DNA from 4 places in the Moraxella sp. K02 genome. Region 4 is predicted to be linked to each of the others. Evidence: predicted binding sites of a transcription regulator. Region 4 holds the regulator's gene; each other region holds the start of a gene.

Evidence for each region. Region 4 encodes PhoB, which activates phosphate uptake and scavenging genes when phosphate is short. Its sites were predicted from a motif close to TGTCATNAANCTGTCATAA; they were not measured.
Region 1: a site for PhoB is predicted at 4,609-4,627, ahead of ACAM39_RS04970 (NAD(+) kinase). Genes of this name have one in related genera too.
Region 2: a site for PhoB is predicted at 3,156-3,174, ahead of pstS (phosphate ABC transporter substrate-binding protein PstS). Genes of this name have one in related genera too.
Region 3: a site for PhoB is predicted at 2,758-2,776, ahead of pstS (phosphate ABC transporter substrate-binding protein PstS). Genes of this name have one in related genera too.

The regions. Positions count from the first base shown of each region.
Region 1 covers NZ_AP031590.1:1,079,549-1,087,068, reverse strand. Annotated here, with positions in the region: gene abc-f (ribosomal protection-like ABC-F family protein) at 1-514, shown strand, start outside; gene ACAM39_RS04985 (pirin family protein) at 673-1,653, shown strand; gene ppnP (pyrimidine/purine nucleoside phosphorylase) at 1,720-2,007, opposite strand; gene ACAM39_RS04975 (lytic murein transglycosylase) at 2,262-3,593, shown strand; gene ACAM39_RS04970 (NAD(+) kinase) at 3,643-4,575, opposite strand; gene ACAM39_RS04965 (Bax inhibitor-1/YccA family protein) at 4,777-5,496, shown strand; gene ACAM39_RS04960 (IS701 family transposase) at 5,691-6,710, shown strand; gene pdxH (pyridoxamine 5'-phosphate oxidase) at 6,769-7,428, opposite strand; gene glmM (phosphoglucosamine mutase) at 7,454-7,520, opposite strand, start outside.
Region 2 covers NZ_AP031590.1:1,789,108-1,796,627, reverse strand. Annotated here, with positions in the region: gene ACAM39_RS07985 (ABC transporter permease) at 1-110, shown strand, start outside; gene ACAM39_RS07980 (ABC transporter permease) at 122-847, shown strand; gene ACAM39_RS07975 (hypothetical protein) at 913-1,485, shown strand; gene tsaD (tRNA (adenosine(37)-N6)-threonylcarbamoyltransferase complex transferase subunit TsaD) at 1,536-2,597, shown strand; gene crcB (fluoride efflux transporter CrcB) at 2,617-2,976, shown strand; gene pstS (phosphate ABC transporter substrate-binding protein PstS) at 3,378-4,535, shown strand; gene pstC (phosphate ABC transporter permease subunit PstC) at 4,676-5,626, shown strand; gene pstA (phosphate ABC transporter permease PstA) at 5,644-6,513, shown strand; gene pstB (phosphate ABC transporter ATP-binding protein PstB) at 6,575-7,330, shown strand.
Region 3 covers NZ_AP031590.1:2,478,004-2,485,523, forward strand. Annotated here, with positions in the region: gene ACAM39_RS11235 (YifB family Mg chelatase-like AAA ATPase) at 1-359, shown strand, start outside; gene ACAM39_RS11240 (DUF4385 domain-containing protein) at 389-949, opposite strand; gene ACAM39_RS11245 (phosphoglycolate phosphatase) at 936-1,670, opposite strand; gene phoU (phosphate signaling complex protein PhoU) at 1,810-2,580, opposite strand; gene pstS (phosphate ABC transporter substrate-binding protein PstS) at 2,927-3,931, shown strand; gene ACAM39_RS11260 (TolC family protein) at 4,014-5,354, opposite strand; TPP riboswitch at 5,516-5,618, shown strand; gene thiC (phosphomethylpyrimidine synthase ThiC) at 5,759-7,520, shown strand, end outside.
Region 4 covers NZ_AP031590.1:2,289,351-2,296,870, reverse strand. Annotated here, with positions in the region: gene mscL (large conductance mechanosensitive channel protein MscL) at 1-207, shown strand, start outside; gene ACAM39_RS10380 (D-amino acid dehydrogenase) at 300-1,712, shown strand; gene phoR (phosphate regulon sensor histidine kinase PhoR) at 1,687-3,015, opposite strand; gene phoB (phosphate regulon transcriptional regulator PhoB) at 3,085-3,783, opposite strand; gene dtd (D-aminoacyl-tRNA deacylase) at 3,974-4,426, opposite strand; gene asd (archaetidylserine decarboxylase) at 4,578-5,411, shown strand; gene ACAM39_RS10355 (multidrug effflux MFS transporter) at 5,609-6,850, shown strand; gene ACAM39_RS10350 (DODA-type extradiol aromatic ring-opening family dioxygenase) at 6,854-7,520, opposite strand, start outside.

The sequences.
Region 1 (7,520 bases), 1.2 Mb from region 4:
CTTGGATATGGCAACCCTAGAGCTGTTAGAAGAAGCCGTCGATAGCTTTAATGGCACCATCTTACTGATTAGCCATGACCGTACCTTTATGGACAATGTCGTGACATCAACTTGGGTTTTTGATGAAGATAGCGATGGCAATGGTATTGTCAAAGAATATGTCGGTGGCTATCAAGACTATTTGACGCAAAAATCGCGTGAACAAGCGATTAAACCCAAAGCAGACAAATCAGAAAAGACAGCAGCAAAGCCCAAAGAAGTGATTAACACTGATGCCCCAAAAACTGATACGGTTAAGAAAAAACTGAGCTACAAAGAACAGCGTGAATTGGACAGTCTCCCTAATGAAATCGCGCTACTCGAGCAAGAGCAAGCTGAACTTCAAGACAAATTAGCCGATGGCAGCTGGTTTGTGAGTGATATGGCAGCCGCCACCCAAGCCAGTGAACGTCTCAACGAGATTGATGATTTGCTACTTGAAAAAATGGCGCGCTGGTCAGAACTTGATGATTAAAATCATTAAATAATTTATGAAGGCAAGGTTAGCAATTAACTTTGCCTTTTTTTATGTTTTATATTAGTTAATGTTTACAATAACCAATATAATGTAATTTATACTTGAAAATAGCCTTTTTGCTCCTATAATTATAGCTATCAATAAGGAGAAAAATCATGGCCATGCAAAATAGCAAGCAAAATAGCAATAAAACTTACCGACAAGTCGACAAAATCCATGCTGCCCCACGCCCCCATTGGGTGGGTGATGGTTTTCATGTCAACCCGATGTTCAATCATATGGTGGGTGATAAACGCACTGATCCTTTTTTAATGCTCGATTATGCAGCAAAACAATATTTTGAACCCAATGCTCAATCCCCTCGCGGTGTCGGACAACATCCGCATAAAGGGTTTGAAACGGTAACTATCGCCTATGCAGGTGAAGTCTCCCACCGTGATTCTAGTGGCGGTGGCGGGACTATTAAGACAGGTGATGTGCAATGGATGACGGCGGGCAATGGCGTGATTCATGAGGAATTCCACTCCCCTGAATTTAGCCAAGCAGGCGGGGATTTTAGTATGGTACAGCTTTGGGTCAATCTACCTGCCAAAGATAAAGCCACACCTGCCAAATACCAACATCTTGCCAATGATGACATGGCGGTGGTCAGTCTGCATGATGATGAAGGACTGCATGCAGGACAAGTTAAGGTAATTGCTGGGGAGTTTACCCCTACTGTCAATACCCAAGTCCCCCAGCAGGGTGACAATAAGGCACGCGGCATTGGCACGACTTTTACCCCTATTAACTTGTGGGATATCAGTATTGAACCCAATCGCTCGATAGAAGTCGCGATTTCTCGCACTCATAATTCGTTGTTATTGTCGATGCAAGGCGATGTTATCATCAACGCTGATCACGACCAGCAAGCCCACGCCAATCAATTAATCACTTTTGAGGTTGAAAGTGGCGATACGGGCGAAGATTTTGTACGCTTAACGGCAGGCAAAGCGGGGGCGAAAATCTTGCTGATGAGTGGTGAGCCGATTAATGAGCCTGTGGTAGGTTACGGACCCTTTGTGATGAATAGCCAAGCCGAAATCCGTCAAGCTATCTTAGATTTTAATGCGGGGAAATTTGGCGATATTCAATAAATTTTTTGGCTAAAAAAAGCGATATCATGGATTTGATATCGCTTTTTTATTACTGATTTATCTTGATTATTTATCTTGGTAAGTACAAAGATAAGCCGTTTCTTCGTCAATTTTGACTTTGAATTTTTGGTTGGCATCGACGGTAAAGGTTTCATGGGCTTTAAAAGTTTGCCAGTCAGTTTGGTTTGGCAACAATGCCGAGATAGCCCCGCTAATGACGGTCATGGTTTCAAACTGACTCGTGCCAAACTCGTATTCGCCTACTTTCATCACGCCCACGGTCGCAGGCAGGGTGGCTGTTTGAAAACCAATTGATGCCACATTCCCATCAAAATATTGATTTACTTTTAGCATAGTTATTCCTCAAAATTAGCTACTATAAATCGATTATCATAAACTTTTTTGCCCAATTATCAATCCTATTTTCCAAAAAACGCTGGCAAGACTGCTAAAATCTGGTAAATACTTTTACCGCAATTTTTGTAGGATTTTTATATCAATTATTCCTTAACAATTAAAATTTCCTATTTTTGTGCTATATTCAATTTTTTTACCACAGTTGTTATATTTGTACGCATTTGGCTTGTATTAATTGAGGTTATTGCTCTATGTATGTTAAATATTCGTCGTCTATCATCTCGTTGTCGCACCGTTTTTCTGGTCAAAAACTGGCATTGCCTGTCAGCTTGGCAGCCTTGTTGGCAGCTTGTTCATCAGCACCTATTCAAACCCAACCCCAAAAATTACCAGGTACGTTACCGACTGCCCCTGTGGTGATTACGGCACCCCCGAAAGTCACGCCCGTGCCACCTGTGACTGTTCCAACCAATCAATACAGCAGCTTTTATCAGTGGAAATCGGATTTTATTGAACGCGCCGTGCAAAAAGGTTACCCCCGTGCTGATGTTGAACGCTTGCTGTCTAGTGCCAACTACAGCGAACAAGTGGTATCACTGGATAAAGGACAGCCTGAATTTGCCAAAATGCCTTGGGAATATATCGATGGTGCCGCATCGAGTGGTCGAGTCAGTGGGGGTCAGCGCAATTTTGCCAGCCAAAGCGCCCTACTTGATCGCATTGAAAATCAGTATGGTGTGCCAGCCTCTATTGTGACTGCCATTTGGGGCATGGAATCTTCTTATGGTCAAGGCACAGGCAACTCATCACTGGTCAATAGTTTGGCGACATTGGCATATGATGGTCGCCGCCGCAGTTTTGCAGAGGATCAGCTGCTAGCGCTGTTGTCGCTGCTTGAGCGTGGTGATATTGAGTGGTCACAACTGCGCGGCTCTTGGGCAGGTGGGATGGGACATACCCAATTTATTCCCAAAACTTGGTTATATGAAGCAGTAGATGGCAATGGTGATGGTCATCGTAACCCTTGGCATACCGCTGATGCGTTAGCCTCTACCGCAAGCTATCTTAAAAATGCCGGCTGGCAACGTGGCATAGGCTCGTACTATGAGGTACGATTACCGAGTGGTTTTGATTATCGCCAAGTCAGTACCAAAAAAAACATGGCGGACTGGCAAAATTTAGGCATTCAATTTATCACCCCAAATGCGCCCATGGATGCGATGGCAGAATTGTGGCTCCCTGCGGGTAAAGAGGGTCCTGCGATTTTATTAACCAAAAATTTTGATGCTATTAAGGTATACAATAATTCCTCGAATTATGCCATGGGGGTGAGCTTACTTGCCAAAGCCATCATCGGGCAGCCAGGCTTACAGCAATCTTGGCCTCGCTATGAGCAGCCACTTGCTACTTATGAAGTACGCCAACTGCAACAGCGTTTGACGGCAATGGGTTATGATACTAAAGGCACAGACGGCGTCGTAGGCACCAATACCAAATTGGCATTTCAGCGTTGGCAAGCCGACCACAACCTAATCCCAGATGGATTCATCTCAAAACGCTCGGCAAGTGGGCTGATTAATTAAGGTATTTCTTCATAAAAAAGCCACCGAATGATTCAGGTGGCTTTTTTATTTAATTATCCATACTAAATTCTTCCGCGTAGCTATTCCAACCGAGCTTAGTACGACAAGCTTCAAAAAAATCTACCCCAGGTGGGTGTAATAACGTGAGTTTGTTCGGATGCTTGTGAATCACTAAACGCTGGTTTTGGTTGAGCGGCACCGACGGTTTCCCATCTGCACTCACCATCGGCTGGGTGCGATTATCTTTATGGATGCGGATTTTGATTTCGCTATTGCCGCTGACCACAATCGGGCGGCTTGATAAGGTATGTGGATGCATGGGCACTAGACAAATGGCATCCATACTAGGATGAATAATCGGTCCGCCACCTGATAGCGCATAAGCGGTCGAACCCGTCGGTGTGGAGGCAATCAGACCATCACTGTGCTGACGATAGACATTAAGCCCATCAATTTTTAAATGAAAATCTAGCATATGCACTGACTTGCCTGCATGCAGCACAATGTCATTTAGCGCCATATCTTCATAAATCACATGTGCACCTTGACGGATTTCCATTTTTAGCAAGAATCGATCTTCAAGCTGATAATGACCTTGTAAAATACTGGTCAATTTCATGTTTAAATCATCAGGATAAATGTCAGTTAAAAACCCTAAACGTCCGCGGTTCACCCCCACTACGGGCACTTTGTGTTTGACCAGTACTTGCGCGGCATGTAGCAGCGAGCCATCACCACCGACCACAATGACCAAATCACAAGCACCGCCTAGCAAACTGCGCTCAATAGTAGCAATCTCGCCTAGACGTGCAAAATCCAATGCCGGCAATCGTGCCGTCTGATGGTCAATTAATAAAGGCAGCCCTTGCTCATGAAAAAAGTCACAAATTTGGTAGATACTTTGAATGACACTTGGCTTGTTGGCACGGCCCATAATGCCGATACGCCCAAAAGCAGGATTGGGAATAAGTGTGGACGTCATAGCAGAAAATTAACTGATAAAGATTGAACTATTTTATCACAGCTTACTGGCGCACGTTATGCCCAATCAGTATTTTATATTACAAAATTGCTAACCTTCGTTGTGCAGTTAATGTATACAAACTCGTTGCTATTTGCTAATTTAAGGTAATTGATATCTAGTTAACTTTTGGAATTTTTTAACGCTTGGGAGCAAATTTTTATGGCAAATCCGATTATATCTCGCGCTGAACTTGCGGTTAGTACGACACCGATGACGGTCAAAGGGGTCATCCGAAAAACCTCTTTTCTGCTAGGTCTGACAACCTTATCGGGTGTTGGGTTCTTTGGCTATTGCCTAGCTAGTGGCGTCACTTCAGGTTTTATTAGTGTAGCGGCTTTAGCCAGTATCTTGGTGGCTTTTGTATTGAGTATGGTAATTATCTCAAAACCCCACATAGCTAAAACATTGGCAATTCCCTATGCCATTTTAGAGGGCATCGTGATTGGCGCGATTTCTCTTTTTGCTAGTATTAAGTTTCCCACAGTTGCTCCGACGGCGTTGGTCGCAACTTTTGTGACCGCTGCCGTGATGCTGGCGCTTTATCGCAGTGGCGTAATTAAAGTCACCCAAAAATTTCGTTCTGTGATGATGTCGGCTGTGATTGCTATCATGCTGGTGTATTTGGTACAAATCGGGTTTAGCCTATTTGGTAGCTCACTGCCGTATTTGTTTAGCGGTGGCGTGGTGGGTATTGGTTTTAGCTTGCTGGTGATTGTAATTGCATCACTTAGCTTGTTATTAGATTTTGATAGTGTTGAGCGAGCCTATGCCGCAGGGGTGGATGAAAGCTATGAATGGCTACTAAGCGTTGGTATCTTGTCAACACTGGTATGGATGTATATTGAATTTGTGCGTTTACTGCGTTCACTGCAAAACTAATTTTTATTAATAGGACTTACGCAAAAAGCATAAAATTTTGCGAAAGCGGATAAAAATATAGTATAGTCAATCCTAAATTATAGTAAGCACCGTTTGCCCTGAGCTTGTCTAAGGGTAACGGTCGTTATGGTTCGACAGGCCTACCACGAACGACCCTGTTCGATATAATTCAGTTTTCACTATAGCATAAAGAGATGAAGAAAAAAGCTATCACCCGCCTAGACTACTGTCAATATTTACTGGTAAGCCAAACCAATTACACCCTTACCAACTACGCAGAACATCATCCTGAATCAATTAGTCATGACCGCATCAATCGATACCTACGTCATGACAAACTAAAACCCAAGCTCGTATGGGAAAAAGTCAAAGACGACATCGTATTAGACGACGATGGCTATCTTATCTTTGATGACAGCATACTCGATAAAAATCATAGTCACAAAATCGAATTGGTTAATCGCCAATACAGTGGCAACGCCCATCGCATTATTAAAGGCATCTGCATCGTTAACTGTATCTATGTCAATCCAAAGACCGAACAATACTGGCTCATTGATTACCGTATTTATGACAAAACCACCGATGGCAAAAGCAAACTTGACCATCTAAAAGACATGCTACAGCACAGTATTGAACACAAACAAATTAAATTCAAATATGTGCTCATGGATACATGGTATGCCACCAAAGACATTATGCTGTATATTGATAACTTACAAAAAATCTATTATTGTCCTTTAAAATCCAATCGCAAAGTCGATGATTCAAAAGGAGTAAACCCTTACAAAGCAGTCAACGAATTAACTTGGACTGACCAAGAGCAACAAAATGGCAAACTGATTAAAATACATGCCTTTCCTAAAGATTACAAAGTGCAACTGTTCCGAGTAGTGGTTAATGAAAACCGCACGGACTGGATTGTCACCAATGACACCAATCAGGATTCATCAGATGGCACACGATTGGTGTGTGCCATCCGCTGGAAGATTGAGCAGTTTCACCGAGAACTTAAACAACTCACTGGTATTGAAGCTAATCAGTGTCGTAAGGCTCGTATTCAGCGGAATCATATTTGTTGTTGTATGCTGGTTTGGCTGCAGTTAGCCAGACAAGCTAAACGGTTAAAACAATCTTTATATCAGGTTAAAAGGGGTTTACTCAGTGATTATTTGCGTGAGCAGTTACGCTCGCCTTCGGTCGTCTTTGCGTAAGCCCTAATTAAATAAAAAAACACGGTTTAAAGTACCGTGTTTTTTTATGGCTTGCAGTTTAAGGTAATAAGCGTTCCATCACCCATTGCTCGTCATCTAGCGAATAGACGATGCGGTCATGCATACGATTGGCTCTACCCTGCCAAAATTCGATTTTTTCTACTGTCAGCAGATAGCCACCCCAAAATTCTGGTAAAGGAATTGGGTCATCGCCATACTGCACAGTTAATTGGGCAAATTTGTCTTCCATTACCTCGCGGCTGGCAACCACGCTGCTTTGTGGCTCGCTGACCCAAGCCGCTAGTTGGCTGTCACGGGGGCGGCTATGAAAATACTGCGCGGATTGTTCACGGCTAACCTTTTGCACAGCGCCGGTAAGACGGATTTGTCTTTCTAGGCTTGGCCAAAAAAATAATGCTTCAGCATTGGGGTTGGTCGCCAAATCACAGCCTTTGGCACTGTCGTAATTGGTATAAAACACGAGGCCAATGCCCGTGTTATCCAATTTGATAATTTCACGCATCAGTAAAGTGCGCACACTTGGCTGCCTATCACGTCCACAAGTCGCCAGTGAAAACGCATACGCTTCCCCTTGCTTGCTATCAATCGCTTGCTGCACCCAAGTTTGTAGTAAGCCAAACGGCTGCTCTGGCAAGTGTGATTCGATAAGCTCGCCTTGCTCATACGATAATCGTTGACTGGTAAAATCAATACTCATGTTTTATCCTTATGAAATGTCAACTTTACGCCATCACTTGGCGTACTTTTTCAGCAAGTTCATTGGCTAGCATATCGCACTCAATCTCATCA
Region 2 (7,520 bases), 500 kb from region 4:
ACTTGAGTTTGACCGTCATTATCACCGGTGTGATTATGTGGCTAGAATGGGTCAATAACCCAGCAGAGCGTTATGCAAAACGCCTGCAAAAAATCGGCATGGCAAAATAGGGGATACATCAATGAACTGGAATTGGCAAATTATTATTGATAGTATCCCGAAACTGCTGCAAGGTAGTATTATCACCATTGAGCTTGTGGTGTTGTCGGGTTTATTGGGGTTTATGTTGGCAGTGCCGCTAGCCTTGGCTAGGCTATCAAAAAAACCTTGGGTACAGGCATTGCCGTTTGCGTATATTTTCTTTTTTCGGGGTACGCCGCTACTGGTGCAAATCTTTTTGATTTATTATGGCTTGTCACAATTTAAATGGGTGACCGAGTCCGTGCTGTGGAAATCAGGTGTGTTATCGAGCCCATTTTGGTGCGCTATCATCGCTTTTACCCTCAATACCGCAGCTTATATTGCAGAAATCATCCGCGGTGCTATCAAGTCAATACCCAAAGGCGAGAATGAAGCTGCCGACGCCATTGGCATGTCGTATAGCCAAAAATTGCGCCGAATTATTTTTCCTCGCGCCTTTGGTATCATGCTGCCTGCGTATGGCAATGAAGTGATTTTTATGCTCAAAGGCAGTGCGCTGGCATCGACCATCACTTTAATGGATATCACTGGTGTGGCAACGACGATTATGTCAAAAACTTATACCGTTTTTGAGTTGTTCTTTGCCTCAGGTATCATTTATTTATTATTGTCTTGGCTATTGATTGGGATGTTTCGATTGGCGGAAAAACGCATCAATCGTCATCTGTCTTATCAGCCCGTCAGTAATGAGGGCGTCACTGCCTAAGCTACTAAGCTAAGATAAGTTAAGCTAAGCTAGACAAAAAGTTTGGATATATTGGAGGCGTGCCAGTGAAACAAGCAGTTATGATATCAAGTTTGCTGATAGGTGGGTTGTTACTCTCGGCTTGTCAACCTGCCAGTGATAACAAGCCAGCGCAAAACAGCACAGCAAGTGCCACAGTAAGCGCCACAGTGGCTAGCGTTCAAAGTCCGCATCACGTTGCCAGTGTAGTTGCTGCCAGTACCGTATCCTCCCAAACTGCCGAAAACGGTGCGCCCAAACAAATCAACTGGGCATTGGTGGATTCGGGCATTAAGCCAGTCGATAAGGCTAGCTTTAAATACCCCTTTGCGCTCGATAGCGAGCCTGTCAAAGCGTATGCTGAGATGTATCATGTGGATAATGAAACCTCCCGCTACAATTTAACGGTGGGTATGGCAGTCAATGAAGTCTTATCCAAAGTGCTCGACCAGCTGGGTACTGCCTATGTGTCACATGAACTCACAGCCGGTAAAAACAGCGCGTTTGTCATCCATACCACCCAGCAAATTGCCCCGAGCCAATACACTTATGTCTTTGCCGAGCCCTTTGCCAAAGGGTTAACCATTCCTGTCAAAATTATCAATGATGGCAAAAAATAACTAACTTGCCATCGGTATGTTGACGTTTATTTATCGTTTAAGGAAATACCATGCGTGTGCTAGGACTGGAAACATCCTGCGATGAAACGGGATTAGCCATTTTTGATAGTGACCAACGTCACCAACCCAATCAAGGTTTGGTCGGGCAAGTACTGTATAGTCAAATCGCGCTACATGCGACGTATGGCGGGGTAGTCCCTGAACTTGCAAGTCGCGATCACATCCGTAAATTAGTGCCCTTGTTGCAGCAACTGCTGGATGACTGCCAACTCAAAAAAACCGATATCGATGCAATTGCCTTTACCAAAGGCCCTGGACTGGTGGGCGCCTTGATGACTGGGGCATTATTTGGGCGCAGTTTGGCGATGGCATTGGGTATTCCTGCGATTGGCGTACATCACATGGAAGGACACTTACTCGCGCCGCTATTAGGCGCCAATCCGCCTGATTTCCCGTTTGTTGCGTTGTTGGTGTCGGGTGGGCATACCATGTTGGTGGCGGTCAAAGGCATTGGGCAATATGAAATATTAGGTGAGTCGATTGATGATGCCGCAGGCGAGTGCTTTGATAAAGCCGCTAAAATGCTAGATTTGCCCTACCCTGGTGGACCTAATATTGCACGCTTGGCGCAAACAGGCAATCCATTAGCCTATGAATTACCGCGCCCGATGCTCGGCAAAGGATTGGATTTTTCTTTTAGTGGTATGAAAACCGCCGTGCATAATTTGATTAAAGACCATCCAACCGATAGCCATAATCCTGAGCATGCCCAGACGCGTGCCGATATTGCAGCAAGTTTTCAATATGCGATGGTCGATACGTTGGTGAAAAAATGCGTCAAAGCCTTGCAGCAAACGGGCATGAGACGGCTGGTAATCGCAGGCGGGGTGAGTGCCAATCAACAACTACGAGAATCGTTAGCTGAGGCATTAGCCAAAATCAACGCCACCGTGCATTATGCACCGCCTGCCTTGTGTACTGATAATGGCGCCATGATTGCCTTTGCCGGGTGGCAGCGCTTGAACGCCGGTCAACACGATGAGCTAGCGGTTAGCTGCTTGCCGCGTTGGGATATGACAACGCTGCCTGCTGTCAATCCAGCTAACCCATAACCACCACAAGGACTTGAAGATGCCATGGCTGTGGATAGGACTGGGGGCGGCATTGGGGGCAATGCTGCGCTGGTGGTTAGCCAGACTCAATAGCGTACACCCTTGGTTGCCCTATGGCACACTATTTGCCAATGTACTAGGCGGGCTGTTGATGGGATTTGCCCTGGTACTCACCCAAAAGTTGCACCCAAACTTACGACTGTTTATCACCACTGGGTTTTTGGGGGGACTGACAACGTTTAGTACCTTTAGTGCCGAAGTGTTTACTTTGTTGAATACCGGCAAGGTATGGCAAGGTTTAGCCTTGATTGGCATCCATGTGCTTTTAACCTTGGTTGCGACTGCCATTGGTTTTTATAGTCTTAAGCTACTAAGTTAAGAAGTTGTTAACTTAACAAGCCATTAAGTTAACAAGCCATTAAATGGTTAATTGCCTCTTTCCCATGCACCGCTAAAAGTCGCAAAGCTTTTCAAGGCTTTGCGAACCGATAAGCGAGTTTAAGTTAAATGTACTTATCTAGTCTACTTATACCGTGCGCAATCGGTCAGTCATCAAATTGTCATGATACTGTCACATTTCTTTGTAATCATATACACAATTTTTATACAAACCGAATGATGGTTATTGTGATGACAGTTAAATCGGTCAGCATTGAGCTATATCATCTTTAAGCTATCCTAGTGAAAATAACCAAAGAAAGTTAAATCGTACCGTTGGTGACATTTATTTCATTCAGGCAGTTTCATTATAAACTCAAAAAACGTTTTTAGGAGCTATCCATGCGTTATTCATTATTAAGTGTTGTCGTAGCATCGACCTTAGCATTAACCGCTTGTGGCAACAAACAAGCAGACAATCAAGCAGCGGGTGCCTCAGCAACGTCAAGCACTGCGACAGGCGCTACAGGTAGCAACAAAAACGCCGTATTTACCATCACAGGTGCAGGCGCCTCTTTCCCACAACCTATTTATGCTAAATGGGCAGGTGAGTTCAAGAACGCCACTGGCGGTCAAGTGAACTACCAATCAATCGGTTCATCAGGTGGTATCAAACAAATCCAAGCCAATACCGTTGACTTTGGTGCGTCGGATGCGCCTTTAAGCAAAGAAGAGTTGGATAAAAGCGGTTTAATCCAGTTCCCAACCGTTATCGGTGGTGTTGTGCCGGTTGTTAACATCGAGGGTGTTGCACCCGGTCAATTAAAACTAGACGGTGCCACCCTTGCCAATATCTACTTGGGTAAAATCACTAAATGGAATGACCCAGCGATTACCGCATTAAACCCAGGCGTGACATTACCAGATGCGCCAATCACGACGATTTTCCGTTCTGACGGTTCAGGTACAACCTTTAACTTTGCAAGCTACTTAGCCGCTGTATCACCAGAATGGAAAGCAGGTCCAGGTGTAGATAAATCCATTAAATGGCCAACCGCTGCCACAGGTGCAGGTGGTAAAGGTAACGAAGGCGTGGCAAGTAACGTCGCTCGTGCCAAAAACTCAATCGGTTATGTTGAGTACGCTTACGCAAAACAAAACAAAATGTCGCATACTCAGCTTAAAAACGCAGCAGGTAACTTTGTACAACCATCGGCTGAAAGCTTTGCCGCTGCAGGTAATGCAGATTGGAAAGGTACACCAGGCTTTAACATTGTATTGACTAACCAAGCAGACCCAAATGCCTGGCCAATCTCTGCGGCAACATTTATCTTAATCCATACTAAACCCACCAACCCAGAAAACGTCAAAAATACCCTTAAATTCTTTGACTGGGCGTATTCAAGCGGCGATGAGCTAGCAAAATCACTGGACTTTGTACCATTTTCAGCAGAAAGCAAAGCTATCTTCCGTGAAGAGTGGAAGAAAGTTGTAGGGGCTGATGGTAAGCCACTATTTAGCTCAGATGCTGCCACAGCAACTGCGTCAGCGGCAAAATAATCTCATGATGATGGTTAACAGTTAACAGGGTTAGGCATGTCAAACGATACGTAGAGCAATAAACAAGTTAATGCTCTACGTTTTTTTTTCAAATTTCTAGAATTAGTAAACTAAAACTATTTTTTGATGGCTGGGTTCTTATGTCGGATTTACACGCAAAACTCGCAAAGCAAAAACAATTAGACTGGTTGTTTGTCAACGCGACTCGTCTTTTTGCGTTTATCGTGCTGTTGTTGTTAGGTGGTATCTTAATCTCACTATTGCTTGGTGCATTGCCAAGTATGAAAGCGTTTGGCATTAACTTTTATACCAGTAAAGACTGGGATACAGGGATGGATGTATACGGCGCACTGGCACCAATCTATGGTACGCTAGTGACTTCTGTCATTGCCATTTTGATTGCGGTGCCGGTAAGTTTTGGTATTGCCATGTTTTTGACAGAGCTTTGCCCCAATTTTTTAAAACGTCCTTTGGGTGTTGCCATTGAGTTGTTAGCGGGTATCCCTTCAATTATCTATGGTATGTGGGGATTTTTTGTATTTGCGCCTTGGTTTTCAGAGCATATCCAGCCTTGGCTGATTGACCATTTGGGTGATGTGCCTTATGTGGGTCGTTTATTCCAAGGTGCGCCGATGGGTATTGGTCTGTTCACCGCAAGTTTGATTTTGGCCGTCATGATTATCCCGTTTATTGCATCGGTCATGCGTGACGTTTTCTCCATTACGCCAAAGATGCTTAAAGAATCTGCCTATGGTTTGGGTTCAACCACTTGGGAAGTGATGCGATACGTGGTGTTGCCTTATACCAAAGCCGGTGTGGTGGGCGGTATCATTTTGGGATTGGGTCGCGCATTGGGGGAAACCATGGCAGTCACCTTTGTTATTGGTAACGCTTATAATGTCAGTCCAAGTTTGTTCCAGTCAGGGGTGTCAATCACCTCGGCATTGGCAAATGAATTTGCAGAGTCTGAAGGCTTGCACCAATCATCGCTACTACATTTAGGTTTCTTACTATTTATCATTACCTTTATTGTACTGGTGATTTCAAAATTGATGCTCAGTCGTATGGATAAAAATGCGGGTACAAAATAAGGACGCTGGGGAATACTATGACTACTACCAATATGAATCGTAACAACGCCATCTACAAACGCCGCCGTTTAAGTAATGCTTTAGGACTGGTATTTGCCGGTTTGTCCATTGTATTTGGCTTGACCTTCTTAGGTTTAATTTTATTCAAATTGTTTTTATCAGGCTCGCATGCGTTATTGACCATGCCTATTTTTACTCAAGACACGCCATCGCCAAACGAAATTGGCGGTCTTCGCAATGCGATTATCGGCTCAATCATGGTGACAGGATTAGGGCTTGTAGTCGGTACGCCGATTGGTATCATGGCAGGTATTTATCTGGCTGAATTTGCTGAAAACAGCTGGCTTGGTAAAGTCACCCGTTTTATGAACGACATTTTGCTATCCGCACCCTCGATTGTGATTGGTCTATTTATTTTTGCTTTGATGGTACAAGGTCGTAACTTCTCAGGTTGGGCAGGTGCAATGGCTTTAGCGCTATTGGTTATTCCTGTGGTGGTACGTACCACCGAAAATATGCTGCGTCTTATTCCCAATACACTGCGCGAAGCGGCTTATGCGTTGGGGACGCCAAAATGGAAACTGGTAACATCCGTTACTCTGCGTGCTGCCAAAACTGGGGTATTAACAGGTATCTTACTGGCATTTGCACGTATCTCAGGTGAGACTGCACCCTTACTATTTACCGCGCTCAATAACCAATTCTTTAGTACCGATATGGGTCAACCCATTGCCAACTTACCAAACGTGATTTATCAATACGCCAGCCAACCATACCCTATTTCAAACCAATTGGCTTGGGCAGGTGCGTTACTCATCACCTTGGCAGTATTAACATTGAATATTTTGGCACGTGCGCTCAGTGGTAAAGAGCAATCATCACATTGATGATCAATAGAAGATTAAAGCTATTTGCTAGTATCAAACAAAATTTATTAAGGTATTCATCATGACCGCAAAAATGCAAATTCGTAATCTAGAGTTTTATTACGGTAAATTTTTAGCCCTTAAAAATATCAACATCGATATCGCTGACAAAAAAGTTACCGCGTTTATTGGACCGTCAGGCTGTGGTAAATCAACGTTACTGCGTACCTTCAACCGTATGTATGACCTATACCCCGGCATGAGTGCCACGGGCGAAATCAACCTAGATGGACAAAACATCTTGGATAAATCGGTGGACGTCAACTTGCTGCGCGCTCGCGTGGGTATGGTATTCCAAAAACCAACGCCATTTCCGATGTCAATCTATGACAACGTGGCATTTGGTGTGCGTCTGTACGAAAGCTTAAGCCGCGCTGAACTAGACGAGCGCGTTGAATGGGCGCTCAAAAAATCGGCACTGTGGACTGAAGTTAAAGATAAACTTAAAGCATCGGGTCTGTCATTGTCGGGTGGTCAGCAGCAACGTCTGTGTATCGCCCGCGGTGTGGCAACCCGTCCTGAAGTATTGCTACTAGACGAACCCACCTCGGCACTTGACCCTATCTCAACAGGCTCAATTGAAGATTTGATTTCAGACCTAAAAAATGATTACACCATCGCCATCGTTACCCACAACATGCAGCAAGCGGCACGGGTGTCTGACTATACCGCGTTTATGTACTTGGGCGAAATGATGGAAATGGGGGATACTGATAAAATGTTCACCAACCCAGACCGTAAAGAAACAGAAGAATACATCACGGGTAAATTCGGCTAAGCTATTTTGTTATTAGGCTATCTGCGCGTCATTTAGTCAATCACAATACCTCGCTACCTCGCTGGTGCGGGGTATTTTTTTGCCTAAACTTCTAAGCATATCAAAGTAAAATAAATATTGATAACGATTCTCATTTACACTATAATTCGCAAATTGTCATTATTTTTTTTATTATTTATTCGTATTTACT
Region 3 (7,520 bases), 190 kb from region 4:
TTGATTTGCATATTACCGTGCCTGCCCTGCCTGCCAGTGATTTGCAATCAGCACAGAAGGGTGAGTCTTCTGCGGTAGTGCGTGAGCGGGTGATACAAGCCTATCAGCGTCAGCAAACCAGACAGGGCAAAGCCAATAATGAACTCTCCCCCAGTGAACTTGACCAATTTGCGCCGCTTGGCGATGCAGAAAGTCGTATTTTGGCAATGGCACAAAGTCGGCTGAATCTGTCCGCGCGCGGCTATCATCGCGTCCTTCGCGTCGCCCGCACGATTGCGGACTTGGCAGGTAGTAACAATATTCAGACACCGCATCTGACAGAGGCATTAAGTTATCGTAGTCAATTAACGAATGCCTAATTTTCGTGCTAACTCACCATACAACTAGCCTATAAAAACGGATGCTCGCGAAAAAATGTGGGCGGCAGGTTATCGTATTGGGTGTCGTTGACGTATTTGGCTTCAAACTGTTTTTTTAGCGCTTTATAATCCGCATTGGCTCGGCATTCATCCCATTTTTGCTTAAAAATTTGCGCGGATTGGGCTTTGATTTGCGCGGATTCAAGCTGCTGTGATTGCTGTGGCAATTGCTCACGCCCATGCGCGCCACTTTGTCCTTTTTTAGCGTCAGGGACAGCGCCGTCATATTTTTTGCCCCCTTTGTGATTGGCATAACGACGCGAGCGCGTATAACCCATTTGGATAAATTTACGCGCCATATCAGCACCGACAAAATCCCCTTGAGCAAGGTAGTCCAAAAACATCGCATAGATGGTATCGCTGCTCTCGTGCGCAAGTTCTGGCGTAGCAAATCGCCAATGCGGCAAAATCTCGGATTTATACGGCTCTACCAATAATACGCCCTGCTCACCGCGTCCCACCCGATACAACGCTGGATGCTCGCGAAAATTCAGCGTGTCAAAGTTGAGATGATAGTTAAACTCGTGCATGACTCAAAAACTCAGTCAGCGTAGCAAAGTCATCAAAGGTATGGGTCGGGTGATAGTCACGAATATCCTGTCCATAGTTATAGCCGTATGATAATCCCAAGGTATCCATGCCCGCATTTTGCCCTGCCAAAATATCGTTTTTGGAGTCACCAATCATATAGCTTTGAGCGATGCTAAAGCCTAATTGGTCACAGACGTGCAGTAGCGGCATCGGGTCAGGTTTTTTGGCAGGCAAGCTATCGCCACCCAAAATATAGGCAAAAAGGGCTTGCCAACCCAATTTTTCGACAATCGCAGGAACAAAATCAATGGGTTTATTGGTGGCAATAGCGAGGGTATAGCCTTGCTCTTTAAGCTGACGCAACCCTTCACTCACCCCTACATAAGGCTGGGTTCTGACACAGGTATTTTGATGGTAGTAGTCAAAAAACAGGGCAAGCGCCTGATTGGTATCGTCTTCAGTGAGATTGGGGTCAATAGTTTGTGAGCCTGATAAGGCACGTTGCACTAGCACTTTGCCGCCATTGCCCACCCAGTTGCGGATGACATGTTCGCTAAAGTTGGCTTTGCCAAGCGTGGTTAGCATCGCATTGACGGCGTCAGCCAAATCTGGCACGCTATCAATCAACGTACCGTCCAAGTCAAAAATAAGTAACGATTTTTGGGTGATATTTTCCCCAGTGGATGGGGGGATTGGGCTATTAAGTGATTCGCTAGACATGGTGTTTCCTATCGTTTTTTCACCAAAATTGATAGGCTACAGTGTAGCAGAATCACTTAAAAATACCATGCAACCGTCCATTAAAATAACCTAACCCTGACAACCAATTCCGCCTAAGAGCAGGTTTGACTAAAAAACGTTAGTTTTCGCCATTACTCGGTTGATAATCTAGTGAGGCATCAGCGATTTCATTGCTAGCTTCGGGATTCAGCGCGCTGTCCTTTTTGGCGCCCAGTTTTTGATAACGCACATCTTCACCGGTAATACAAAAAATCAATTGCTCAGAGATATTACGCGCATGCGCACCAATACGCTCTATCGAACGTAGCACCCATAAAATATCAATGACTTTTGCTACATAGCGACCATCTTCCATGATGTAGGTCATCATCGCGCGTGACGCAGATTTGTACATTGCATCAATTTCACTATCCTGCTCTATCACTTGGTAAGCACCTGTTGCATCAAACTTGGCAAAGGCTTCTAGCGCATTTTTTAGCATCATCTGCACAAAATTACCCATTTGATGCGCTTCATGATACCCAATCGGTGATTGACCTTCACGGGTGGCACGGCGCGCCATCTTGGCGATTTTTTTGGCTTCATCACCAATACGCTCAATGTCAGCACTGCATTTGCTCACTGCCATGATTAGGCGTAAGTCGGTAGCAGCAGGTTGACGACGTGCCAATACTTTGACCACCGAATCATCAAGCTGCTGCTCAGTAAAGTTGATTTCTTTGTCACCATCAATGACATCTTCGGCAAGCGCCACATCACTTTTTACCAAAGATTCAATTGCTTTGGTGAGATTGGCTTCTGCCATGCCACCCATTTTTAAAAATAAATTGACCAAGTTTTGTAAATCTTGGTCATAACTTTTTGATAAATGCTCACCAATTAAATTCATATTTCCCTTCCTAACTCATGGATTGTGACTCATGGACTGTGCAAAATTGTGATTAAAAAAGACGTTAAAGAAAAGCTAACTATAACTAAAAATTACGACAAAATGATGAAAAATAGCGCGCCTATTCGCTGATATTGCATCATATAAACCGAGCAAAAAACCTAACAAACATTTCAATGTCATCAAACTTTAACATAACCGTAATAGATTTGACATTTTGTTACATTAACATGGCAACAATTTTTCAGCTTTGGGTGATTTAAAACGCGACATATTGGTTGGCGACTCCCAAGCTAAGTTACCATCTTCCCTGACAATCATCTCATTTGTCCATCAAGGAATCATTATGAAACTATCACATTTAATCGTCAGTGTGGCGTTAGCTGCTGTAGGCGTACAAGCCAATGCTGTCAACATTACAGGTGCTGGTGCAACCTTCCCACAACCTGTTTACTCAAAATGGGCAGGCGCGTATCAAAAAGCCACGGGTAACCAAATCAACTACCAAGGTATCGGTTCTTCTGGCGGCATCAAACAAATCCAAGCAAAAACGGTTGATTTCGGTGCCACTGATGCGCCAATGAGCCCAGCAGAGCTTAACGCAAGTGGTTTAATACAGTTCCCAGCCGTTATCGGTGGTGTTGTACCTGTGGTTAACATCGCTGGCGTAAAACCAGGTCAATTAAGACTATCGGGCGCCGTCCTTGCTGACATCTATATGGGTAAAATCAACAACTGGAGCGATGCACGTATCAAAGCATTAAACCCAGGCGTTGCCCTACCCTCTGCTAAAATCACCACGGTTAACCGTTCAGACGGTTCAGGTACCACGCACGTCTTTACAACTTACTTAAGCCAAGTATCAAGCGATTGGAAATCAAAAGTAGGCGCAGACAAAACCGTTAAATGGCCCAATGCTGCAGCAAGCGTGGGTGGTAAAGGTAACGAAGGCGTATCAAGCAATGTACAACGTGTTGCAAACTCAATCGGCTATGTTGAGTACGCTTATGCAAAACAAAACCGTTTAGCTTATACCCAACTTCAAAACCGCGCCGGTAAATTTGTGATGCCAGACGACACAACCTTTGCCGCAGCATCAAACATTAACTGGGCACAATACCCTGGTTTTGCGGTGACGATTACTAACATGCCAGCAGCCAACGCTTGGCCAATCTCTGCAGCGACGTTCATCCTCGTACCTCGTACGGGCGGTGCTAAAGCGAAAGAAGCGTTAAAGTTCTTTGATTGGTCATTCAACAATGGTGACGCAATGGCTACTTCTCTTGACTACGTACCACTACCAGCAGCAACTAAAGCTGCGGTTCGTAAAGAGTGGACTAAAGTTAAATAGAGCGTTGCATAATCGCATAAACATAAAAACCCTGCCGATAGGTAGGGTTTTTTATTTTAACATACCTTATCAAAAACCCGCTTTAAATCAGCTGATTATCTAGCACTTTGACCGTCTCATCGGTCAGATTGCCCGCAGCTTTTTGTAGGTCAATGTAGGCATTTAGATAATCAAAATACGCATTAATCAAATCGCGTTTGGCAGCGTGATATTGGCGTTCTGCCAGTAGTGTATCTACCATCGAGCGCACCCCCAAATCATAGCCTGTTTTTGACGCTTGGGCGACGCGGCGATTAGCCTCCACGGCAACTTGCTGGGCTTTAATCGTGGCACGCTGTGCGATCAAATTTAGATAGGCTTGGCTAGTTTGAGTCATCGCAGCTTGGTACGCATAGGCGAGGCGACTTTTTGCCGCTTGCGCTTGTAGATTGCCTTGCTCAACGCCTGCGCGTGTACGGCCACCGGTATAAAACGGAAAATCCACTTCCACCCCAAAGCTATAATTGGTGCCATCAATAGCGCTAACATTATTATGGGTATAGTCTTGCCACCCCACATTGCCTACCAAATCGACACGGGGATAGGTATTGGCTTTGAGATAATCGACTTGTTTGTTAGCAATCGCCACTTGGGTTTGTGCTAGCTGAATATCGAGATTATTATTTTGTGACTGCTGCATCCAGTTGTCGATACTTTGACTTGCCACAAGATTCAAATCAGGCGGTAACTTGATACTGTCTAGCTGATTGATTGGTTGACCGGTGAGCAGTGATAACTGCTGTTTGGCATTTACGATTGCCACGTCATTGTTGGCGATAGAGGCGCTGACGCTTTCAAGCCTTGCACGGCTTTCTTCGGTATCTACCCGCGCCGCTACCCCTTGTGCGAGTCTCGCTTGCATCATGTCATTTTGTGCTTTGAGTGCGGTGAACTCGGCATTGAGGCTATCTGTCATCGCTTCAGCGCGCAATACATTGAGATAAGCTTTGCTGATTTGCTCGATGAGTTGTTGGTGCTGCTGTAATAGCTGGATGTCATTGGCTTGACTGGCGAGCACGGCTTTTTCATAGTTTGCCCATTTATCAGCACGAAACAAGGCTTGGCGCAGTCCGATACCAATTTGGCTTGCGGTATTGCCCGTGTCAGGGATGCTATCGTCTTTGGGATAAAACTGGTTATGTTTGACACTGCCTTGTAGTCCCACTTGCGGCAGCATATCGCCAAACGCTAGCTGCACATTTTTTTGCGTTGCCAAATAGTCATATTGCTGCCCTGCCCAATTGCCATTGGTGCGCTGGGCGGCACTATACAACTCCCACAAATCCTTTGCCATCGCGGCTGGACTGAGGGACATCGACCCTATCAATGACACTGCCATCGCCCCTAACCGCCATCGGGCGCCAGGCGCTTTACGATTCCACAAACAGATGCATTCCATATCAATAATTACAACATTTTCAACAACCAAGGAGCCTCTATCATACCGATAGTTGTCAAAAAAATCAGTAATTTAGTGCAGTAAATCATCGGTACAAAATGGCTAAAAATCTATTAGGTAAACCTGTGAGTTTTTGTTAATATGGAGGTATTGACTCGGGGTGCAGTTGGATGACATACCAACGGCTGAGACATACCCGCCGAACCTGACACGGTTAATACCGTTGTAGGGAAGTCGTCTATTAGGTTAGTTAGACCAGTATTTTTCTAGAATCAGCCTTTTACTAGAACCAGTTTTTTCTAGAATCAGTTTTTTTAGAAACAGTCACACTCACCTATCTTCGCCCGAGTCCAGCAAACCATCACTTCATAACATAACATGGACTCGCTATGAACCAACTTACCAACGTTACTCACAAAACCCCTGCCCACCGTGACCCTACCGATGACCGCTTTGAAGAAGAAGCGCGTGATTTGACGCGCGCCTTGCCGGCATCTCGCAAAGTCTACATCCAAGGCTCACGCCCTGACATCCAAGTACCGATGCGGGAAATCACCTTGACCGATACCCCGGTGGGCGGTTTTGGCAAGGCAGAAGGCGAAAAAAACCCACCGTTTTATGTGTATGACACCTCAGGAGTATATACTGACCCCAACGTCGAAATTGACCTGACCAAAGGCTTACCAAAACTGCGTCAAGCTTGGATAGAAGCGCGCGGCGACACCGAGCAGCTTGCCAAACTGTCAAGCCAATACGGCAATGAGCGTGCCAATGACATCGCCACGGCTAACCTGCGCTTTGGGCATATCGACAAGCCAAGACGGGCAATCAATGGCAAAAACGTCACCCAAATGCACTACGCCAAACAAGGCATCATCACCCCAGAGATGGAATACATCGCCATCCGTGAAACCCAAAAGCAGCACGACCTAACTGATGGGCGTCAGCACGCTGGTAACAACTTTGGTGCCAATACCCCCAAACTCATCACCCCAGAATTTGTGCGTGCCGAAGTCGCTGCGGGACGGGCGATTATCCCCAATAACATCAACCATCCCGAATTAGAACCGATGATTATTGGGCGCAATTTCTTGGTTAAAATCAATGCCAATATCGGTAATTCAGCACTGGGCTCTAGTATTGATGAAGAAGTTGCCAAAATGACCTGGGCTACCCGTTGGGGCGCGGATACCATCATGGACTTATCAACCGGTAAGCATATCCATGAAACCCGTGAATGGATTATCCGTAACTCCCCCGTGCCCATCGGTACCGTACCGATTTATCAAGCCCTAGAAAAAGTGGATGGTGTTGCCGAAGATTTGACATGGGACATCTTTAAAGACACCTTGATTGAACAAGCCGAGCAAGGCGTCGATTATTTTACCATTCACGCGGGTGTACTACTGCGCTATGTACCGGTGACCGCCAATCGTTTGACAGGCATCGTGTCACGCGGCGGCTCGATTATGGCACAGTGGTGTCTTGCCCATCATAAAGAGAATTTTCTTTATACCCACTTTGAAGAAATTTGCGAGATTATGAAAGCCTACGATGTGGCGTTTAGTCTGGGTGATGGTTTGCGCCCCGGTTGCCTACAAGACGCCAACGATGATGCGCAGTTTGGTGAGCTCAAAACCTTGGGCGAGCTGACCCAAGTGGCATGGCAGCATGACGTACAGGTCATGATTGAAGGTCCAGGGCACGTTGCCATGAACCGTATCAAAGAAAACATGGATTTACAGCTTGAAGTCTGTAAAGAAGCGCCTTTTTACACACTTGGACCTTTGACGACGGATATCGCGCCAGGCTACGACCATATCACATCTGCGATTGGTGCGGCGATGATTGGTTGGTACGGGACGGCCATGCTGTGCTATGTCACACCAAAAGAGCATTTGGGCTTACCCAATAAAAAGGATGTCAAAGACGGTATCATCACTTACAAAATCGCGGCGCACGCGGCAGATTTGGCAAAAGGACACCCAGGTGCCCAAGCGCGGGATAACGCCTTGTCAAAAGCGCGTTTTGAGTTTCGCTGGGATGACCAGTTTAATCTGAGCCTAGACCCAGACACGGCTCGTGAATTCCATGATGAAACTTTGCCAAAAGAAGCGCATAAATCAGCGCATTTTTGCTCGATGTGTGGTC
Region 4 (7,520 bases):
CTGAAAAAAGCGGGCGTGCCTGTGTTTGCATATGGTAATTTTATTACCATCTTAATCAACTTTATTATTTTGGCATTTATCATATTTATGTTGGTGAAAGCCATGAACCGCCTACGCCGTCAAAGCGAAGCGCAAGAGGCTGCTGCGCCAGAACCTTCAGAAGAAGTACTATTGCTGCGTGAAATCAGCAGTAAATTAAGTAAATAACGGTTTGTACTCACGCTGATAGATTAAAATTTCAGCCCATGTTATTTATAAATGAAAAAAAGCCTCCATGATAACTGGGGGCTTTTTATTGATTGCTAGTCAATCTACATTTTTTATCTATACATATTAATCAGCTAAAGATAGTAAGGCAAGTTATGACAAAGCAGGTAATCGTGCTTGGTGCAGGGGTGGTGGGTGTCACTACTGCTTGGCAGCTTCGACAAGCAGGGTTTGAGGTAACGGTAATCGAGCGTGAAAGCAGCGCTGCATTGTCAACATCGTTTGCCAATGGTGGGCAAATATCTGTATCACATGCTACGCCTTGGGCAAATCCTGATACACCCTATAAAGCGCTAAAATGGTTACTGCGAGAAGATGCGCCATTGTTGTTTCGCTGGCGTCGGTTGTTGGGTTTGCCGGGCAACGCGGGACAAGATACAGTCCCTGATATGGCGCTGTGGCGATGGGGTTGGCAGTTTTTGCAGCAGTGCAATGCGAAAAGTGCCGATGCTAATTTGGTGCAAATGGTCAATTTAGGATTATACTCTCGGCAAGTACTGGGGGATGTTAGGGCGCAAACGGGCATTGATTATGACTGTCTGACACGCGGTATTATGCATTTTTATACCGATCATGCTGAGTTTGAGGCAGCCATAGCACCCACTAAGCGGATGCAGCAATTGGGTTGTGATCGGCAAGTAATTAGTGTGGATAAAGCGATAGAACTAGAGCCTGCGTTAACTGGTATTGGCAAAGAATTGGTTGGGGCGACTTATACCGCACTTGATGAATCAGGGGATGCCCAAAAATTCACTCATCGCTTGGCAGCACTTTGTCAACAGCAAGGGGTAACATTTTTATTTAATACTGCCATCAAACGACTTATTTATCATAACCAACACATTGACGGTGTAGAAGTAATGTCCGTTGATAGCAAAGACAATGCTGCTTTGCCAGCGCAGTCACAGATACTGTCCGCCGATGCGTATGTACTGGCGTTAGGGAGTTATAGTCCAGCCTTAGTCAAAGATTTGGGTATCAATCTACCTATCTATCCTGCCAAAGGCTATTCAGCCACGTACCCCGTGTTGCGACCCCATGAGACACCTTATGTAAGCTTGATTGATGATGAGCTTAAACTGGTATACTCGCGCTTAGGCGAGCGCTTGCGAGTAGCAGGAACGGCTGAATTCAACGGTTTTAACCTTGAGCTTAATCCCATTCGTTGCCAAGCGATTACGCGGCGGGTGAGAGAGGTGTTTGGGGATGCGGTAGATTTGACCCAGCCAAATTATTGGACAGGGCTGCGACCGATGACACCGTCAAATGTGCCGATTATCGGTCGCGCGGTCAATCGTCAAGGACGTATTGATAATTTGTATCTCAATACCGGACATGGCACTTTGGGCTGGACGCACTCGAACGGCTCAGCAAAAGCGATGGCTGATATCATGCAAGGGCGCCAGCCACAAGTAAATTTTAACTTTGTGGGACTGCAGGATTAAGGGATTGGGTTGGAATACTGGCAGATTTTGGAAAGGTCACAGTAAAGGTTGAGCCTTTGCCAACTGTGGAGGTGATATCCAAGGTGGCATGATGCTGATACAAGACATGCTTGACAATTGCTAGCCCCAAACCGGTACCCCCTGTGTCACGGCTTCGACCCGTGTCCACGCGATAAAAACGCTCGGTTAAGCGCTGAATATGGCGCTGCTCGATACCAATGCCATTGTCGGTCACGCTAAAACATACCCCGGCGTCACACTCATGCCAGCTAATACTAATCTCACCCCCTTTGGGAGTGTATTTCATGGCATTGGTAATCAGGTTACTGAGCGCACTTCGCAGATAATCTTCATAACCCAAAATATGTAACGTGCTGTCGATATGCAAATGAATCATATGGTCGTATGACTTGTTGTACATCTGCGCATCGTCAAACAATTGCATCAGCATTTTGGGAATGTCAATGTCTTTGGGTTCAGCGGGCTTTTCATCGTTCTCTAGTCGAGATAATAACAGTAAGTCATTGATGATATTATTCATGCGCTGACTTTGCTGCATCATCTGAGTAAACGCGCGAGCAATACGCGAATCTAAATCAGGCTGTTCACTCAAAGTCTCCACATACCCCATGATGACAGTAAGCGGCGTGCGAAGTTCATGCGAAACATTTGCCACAAAGTCTTTTCGCATTTGTTCTAAGTGCTGAAAACGGGTGACATCATAAATCAGCAGTAATTTTTCTTGCCCGAATTTGGTAATCTTGCACTGCACATAGCGCTCGATATTAGATGGGCTATGGATACGCACACCATCGGGATAGTCTTCAATGTGGTGATAATATTGATGAAAAAGTGGGTTGCGAATAATGGTCAACACATTGCGACCTTGGTCGGGCGCTTTAAAATGAAAAAGCCGCTCGGCAGAGTTGTTCCACCATTCGATACAGTCGTTTTTATCAATCAGCATAATCGAGTCTTGCAATGCGCTCAGCGAGTCGCGCACTTTTTGCACCAGCGAAACGGTCTGCTGATGCGCCAATTTCTCTTGGCGATTGACTTGGTAGATATTACTGGCGATGACATTAAGGTTGGGCTCAAATGCAGGTGGCGGCTCATCGGGGTTTTTGTTATACCACGCTTTAAAGCGTTGTATCGACCATAAAAAATATAGCTGATACAGGCAAAGCCCTATCGCCAGTCCCCAACCCCAAAACCCTAATAGCCCGCCAATCAACAGCCCGGCAACCCCAGCTGTCAATACGGGTGAAATGCTCGCCCACATATTAATTTTTCTAGCATCCATTGAGACAGCTTACTATAGCGAAGTTGGGATAAGTTGGCAAAAATTTCAATGCGATTAATCAGGCTATTTTTAGTCGATTTTATTAGAAAAGCGATAGCCTGTGCCACGTACAGTTTGGATATAGTCGGCAAACCCAAATGGCTCAAGCACTTTACGCAATCGGCGGATATGCACGTCAATGGTACGATCTTCGACATACACATTGCCACCCCACACTTGATCGAGTAGCTGGGTGCGGGTATAAGCCCGCTCGGGATGACTCATAAAGAAAGCAAGGAGACGATATTCTGTCGGTCCGATATCCACCGCTTTGTTATTGGCACTCACGCGCTGACTGGCAGGGTCTAGGGACAAGCCGCCTACGTCAATGGGTTTTTCGCCTGACAATGCGCTACTACGGCGCAATACCGCTTTGATACGGGAAACCAATTCACGGGTAGAAAACGGCTTGGTGATATAGTCATCTGCCCCTGCGTCAAGTCCTTGAACTTTGTTGTCCTCTTCGCCTTTGGCGGTGAGCATGATGATAGGAATTTCAGAGAGCATTTCATCTTTCTTTAGGCGGCGGCATAAATCAATGCCTGATAGCCCATTGGGTAGCATCCAATCTAATAAGATAAGGTTGGGGCGATGATCGACCGCCAAATGATGGGCTTGAGAGACCTCTGAGGCTTGCAAACAATCAAATCCTGCCATCTCTAGTGTGGTTACGATCATTTCTCGAATGGCAGGCTCATCTTCCACTACCAAAATAGTTTCATTTTTCATAAATTTCTCAAGCGATAAAAATAGGCAACTGTTTGTCAAAATAATTTTATGACAACAATATTACAATGCCCATATTACAACTTCAGAATATGACAAAAAAATGACAACGATAAGTTTTTAAGGGTTTTATTTGTGGTGTTGTAAAAAATTCGGCGTTTCACTCAATTTTTATTACCTAATACAGGTCACATCACAGTTCAAAAATAAAATTTATCGGACCATCATTGCAACTGCTGACTTGCATATCTGCGCCAAATTCGCCTGTTTGCACAGCGGCATATTGCGTCTTGGCATACGCTACTATCTGGGCAAACAAAGCTTTGGCAGTGTCGGGCGCCATCGCGGGCTTAAAATCAGGACGTCTACCCGATTGGGTATTGGCAAGGAGAGTAAACTGCGACACTAACAATAAGCCGCCATTAACCTCTTGCACGTTTTTATCCATTTTGCCTAGCTCATTTTCAAATACGCGATAGGTGAGGATTTTATCAATTATTTTTTGCCCCATCGCGAGCGTATCATCATGCCCAAGGCCAAGGTAGACCAGTACGCCGTGTGCAATCTCGCCGACGATTTGTTGTGGGTGAGGCGCTTGGTTGACTGCTACTTTGGCAAATTTCACCCGTTGTAATACTGCTTTCATGATTTTTCCTATCCATCAGTTTAAGCGTAAGCGGCTTAACTTAAAAGCTAGCTTGTCGCTTAACTCGTAGCCCAGTGTTTAATATACCGTGATTCTAAGGGGGATTTTGATTATAATAAGCCAACTTTAAAATGCCAATCTCGAGTAACTTATGACCTTGTTTACGACGTTACAATCGCTTGTCCCACAACAAAAAATCAGTGAAATCGCAGGTCGTCTTGCCCAAAGCCGTCATCCGATGGTGAAAAAAACTTTTATTCGTACCTTCGCTTCGGTATATGGCATCAAGCTAGAGGAATATGCGCGCGGTAGTTTTTCTCAGTATGACAGTTTTAATGATTTTTTTACCCGCGAGCTCAAAGATGGCGCGCGCAAGATTGATGATGACCCAGATGCGCTGATCTGTCCTGCAGATGGCATGATATCGCAATTGGGGCAAATCGATAAAGACCAAATCCTGCAAGCCAAAGGCAAATCGTATGAAGTCGGGCAATTGCTCGCGGATTATGAACTTGGCAAAGCCATGCAAGAGGGGAGTTTTGTCACCGTGTATTTGGCACCGACCAATTATCACCGCGTACATATGCCGTTTGATGGTACTTTGGTAGAAACCATCTATGTGCCAGGACAGCTATTTTCGGTCAATAATGAGACCGCTGAAAACATTACCGATTTGTTTGCCCGTAACGAGCGCTGCGTGTGTGTGTTTGATACCGAATTTGGGAAAGCTTGCGTTGTGCTAGTCGGGGCGATGATTGTAGCAGGAATTGAAACAGTGGCTACAGGCAAAATCAAACGTAGCGATCGCGTGCAGCGTCAAACCCATCACATGACGTTGAAAAAAGGCGATGAACTTGGGCGGTTTTATTTGGGCTCAACGGCGATTGTGGTATTACCAAAATCAGCGGGCATGGCTTGGGACGCAGGTCTTTCTAATTCAGTGCCGGTGACAATGGGTCAACGTCTAGGTACTTTTTTGCAGTAAGCTGTCAAGGTATTTGCTAAAAAAGGTAGCAAAGGCTGCCTTTTTTATTGGGTCTTTTACGCAATCTGCATGGTTGATTGCTCACATAAACTAAACGATAACGAAAAATATTTTAGGAAAATTTGTTTATAATAGCCGACTTATGATTTTTGCCTGCTTTTTTATTTAGACGCGCTTTTTTAGTTAAATTGATCACTATGAACCTACCGCCAACACCACACCCCCAACCATCGCACGACTTAGACTATCCAACAGTTTGGATTATGATTTTGGGGTTGATTATTGCCATCGGCCCGCTGTCGATTGATATGTATTTGCCGGCCTTGCCCAGTATGGCACAAGATTTTGGGGTGGCAACGGCTTTTATGTCCAATTCGGTACCTGCTTATTTTGTGGGCTTGGTGGTCGGGCAGTTGTTTTATGGTCCGATTTCAGATCGAATTGGGCGCATCAAGCCCTTGTATGTGGGCATGGTTCTGTATGTGATTGCTTCGGTGATGTGCGCCACGACTACCAATGAATACGTGTTGTTTGTCTCACGAACGCTACAGGCGTTGGGTGCATGTGTGGGAACAGTGGTGTCGCGGGCGATGATTCGTGACCGCTTGCATCCCAAGCAAATGGCAAAGGCATTTTCGCTGATGGTCCTAGTGATGGGGATTGCGCCGATTTTGGCACCAAGCTTGGGGTCGTTGCTGTTAAAAGTCGCCAGTTGGCGGGTGATTTTTTGGTTTTTGGCAGGGTTTGGTATTTTAAATATCGTGCTGACCCGGCTGTTTTTGCATGAAACCTTGACCGATGAGTTTCGCAACAGCCGTCCGATGAATGACGTGCTCAGCCAATACTGGGATTTGCTCAAAGACACCCAGTTTAATTATCCTGCGATTGGCGCAGGACTGCTGATGGGTTCGATGTTTGTGTATATCAGCGCCGCACCTGAGCTAATTATGGAAGGGTATGGGGTCACGCCGCAGCATTTTAGCTGGATTTTTGGCATGAACGCGGCAGGTTTTATTGGGTTGACACAGGTCAACCAATGGCTGGTGAACCGTTATCGTCTAGTCAGCTTGCTGCGATTTGGGGCGGTGATGCAAGTAATTGCAGCAGCGTGTTTGATGCTGCTAGGCTTAGTCTTTGGCACGCAAGCTTGGCTACCGTTGGTGCTCGCCAGTATTTTTTGTTGTATTGCAGGGTTAGGACTCACTCAGCCCAATTCAGGTGCCATTGCTTTGGCATTTCAAAAACGCCGTGCTGGCATGGCGAGTGCTTTGCAAGGCTCACTCAACTTTGTCGTCGGTATTTTTGGCGGATTAGTGTTAAATATCCTGCCCTTTAATCCGGTCGCCAAGCTGGGTATTACCATGTTTATATTGATGACTATCGGCGCATTTTTGGTATTTCAAATCGACAAAAATCTCGATGTGGCGGATGTGGACTAAGGATTAATCAAACCGATACACATCCATACCCAAACTAAAATGGGCAAAACTTTCATGCACGATACTCATCTTTGAGCCTGCGCCTGCCGCAAAAAATAACGGCAATAAATGCTCAGGGGTGGGGTGATTGTGATGGGCAAATCGATGTGACCGCCAATCTAAAGCCGTTGGCATATGTTGTTTGAGTTGATGAATCAACCAATATTTAAATTCACGTGCCTCAGCATCCACCTCACCACTATCAAACTGTACCTGCGCCAAATTATGGGTGACACTGCCAGAACCGATGATTAATACTTGCTCTGCCCGTAGGGGCGCCAATAAAGCCCCCAACTGAAAACACGCATAACTATCAAAATGCTGCGGCAGCGAAAGCTGCACAATCGGCACATCTGCCTGCGGATACAAATGCACCAGTGGCGACCATACCCCATGATCAAATGGACGCAGTCGATTGACCGACGTGATAACGCCCAAAGCCTGCAACTGCTGTGCCAGCTGCTCAGCAATCTGGCTATCGCCTTTGACAGGATAATCGATTGTATACAGTTTCTTTTGAAAGCCGCTAAAATCATGCCAAGTAGCGGGCGCCGCATTGCCATTGATTTCTAGATGCTGGCTTTGCCAATGTGCAGAGATGATGATAATCAAGCGCGGTTTTGGCAGATTT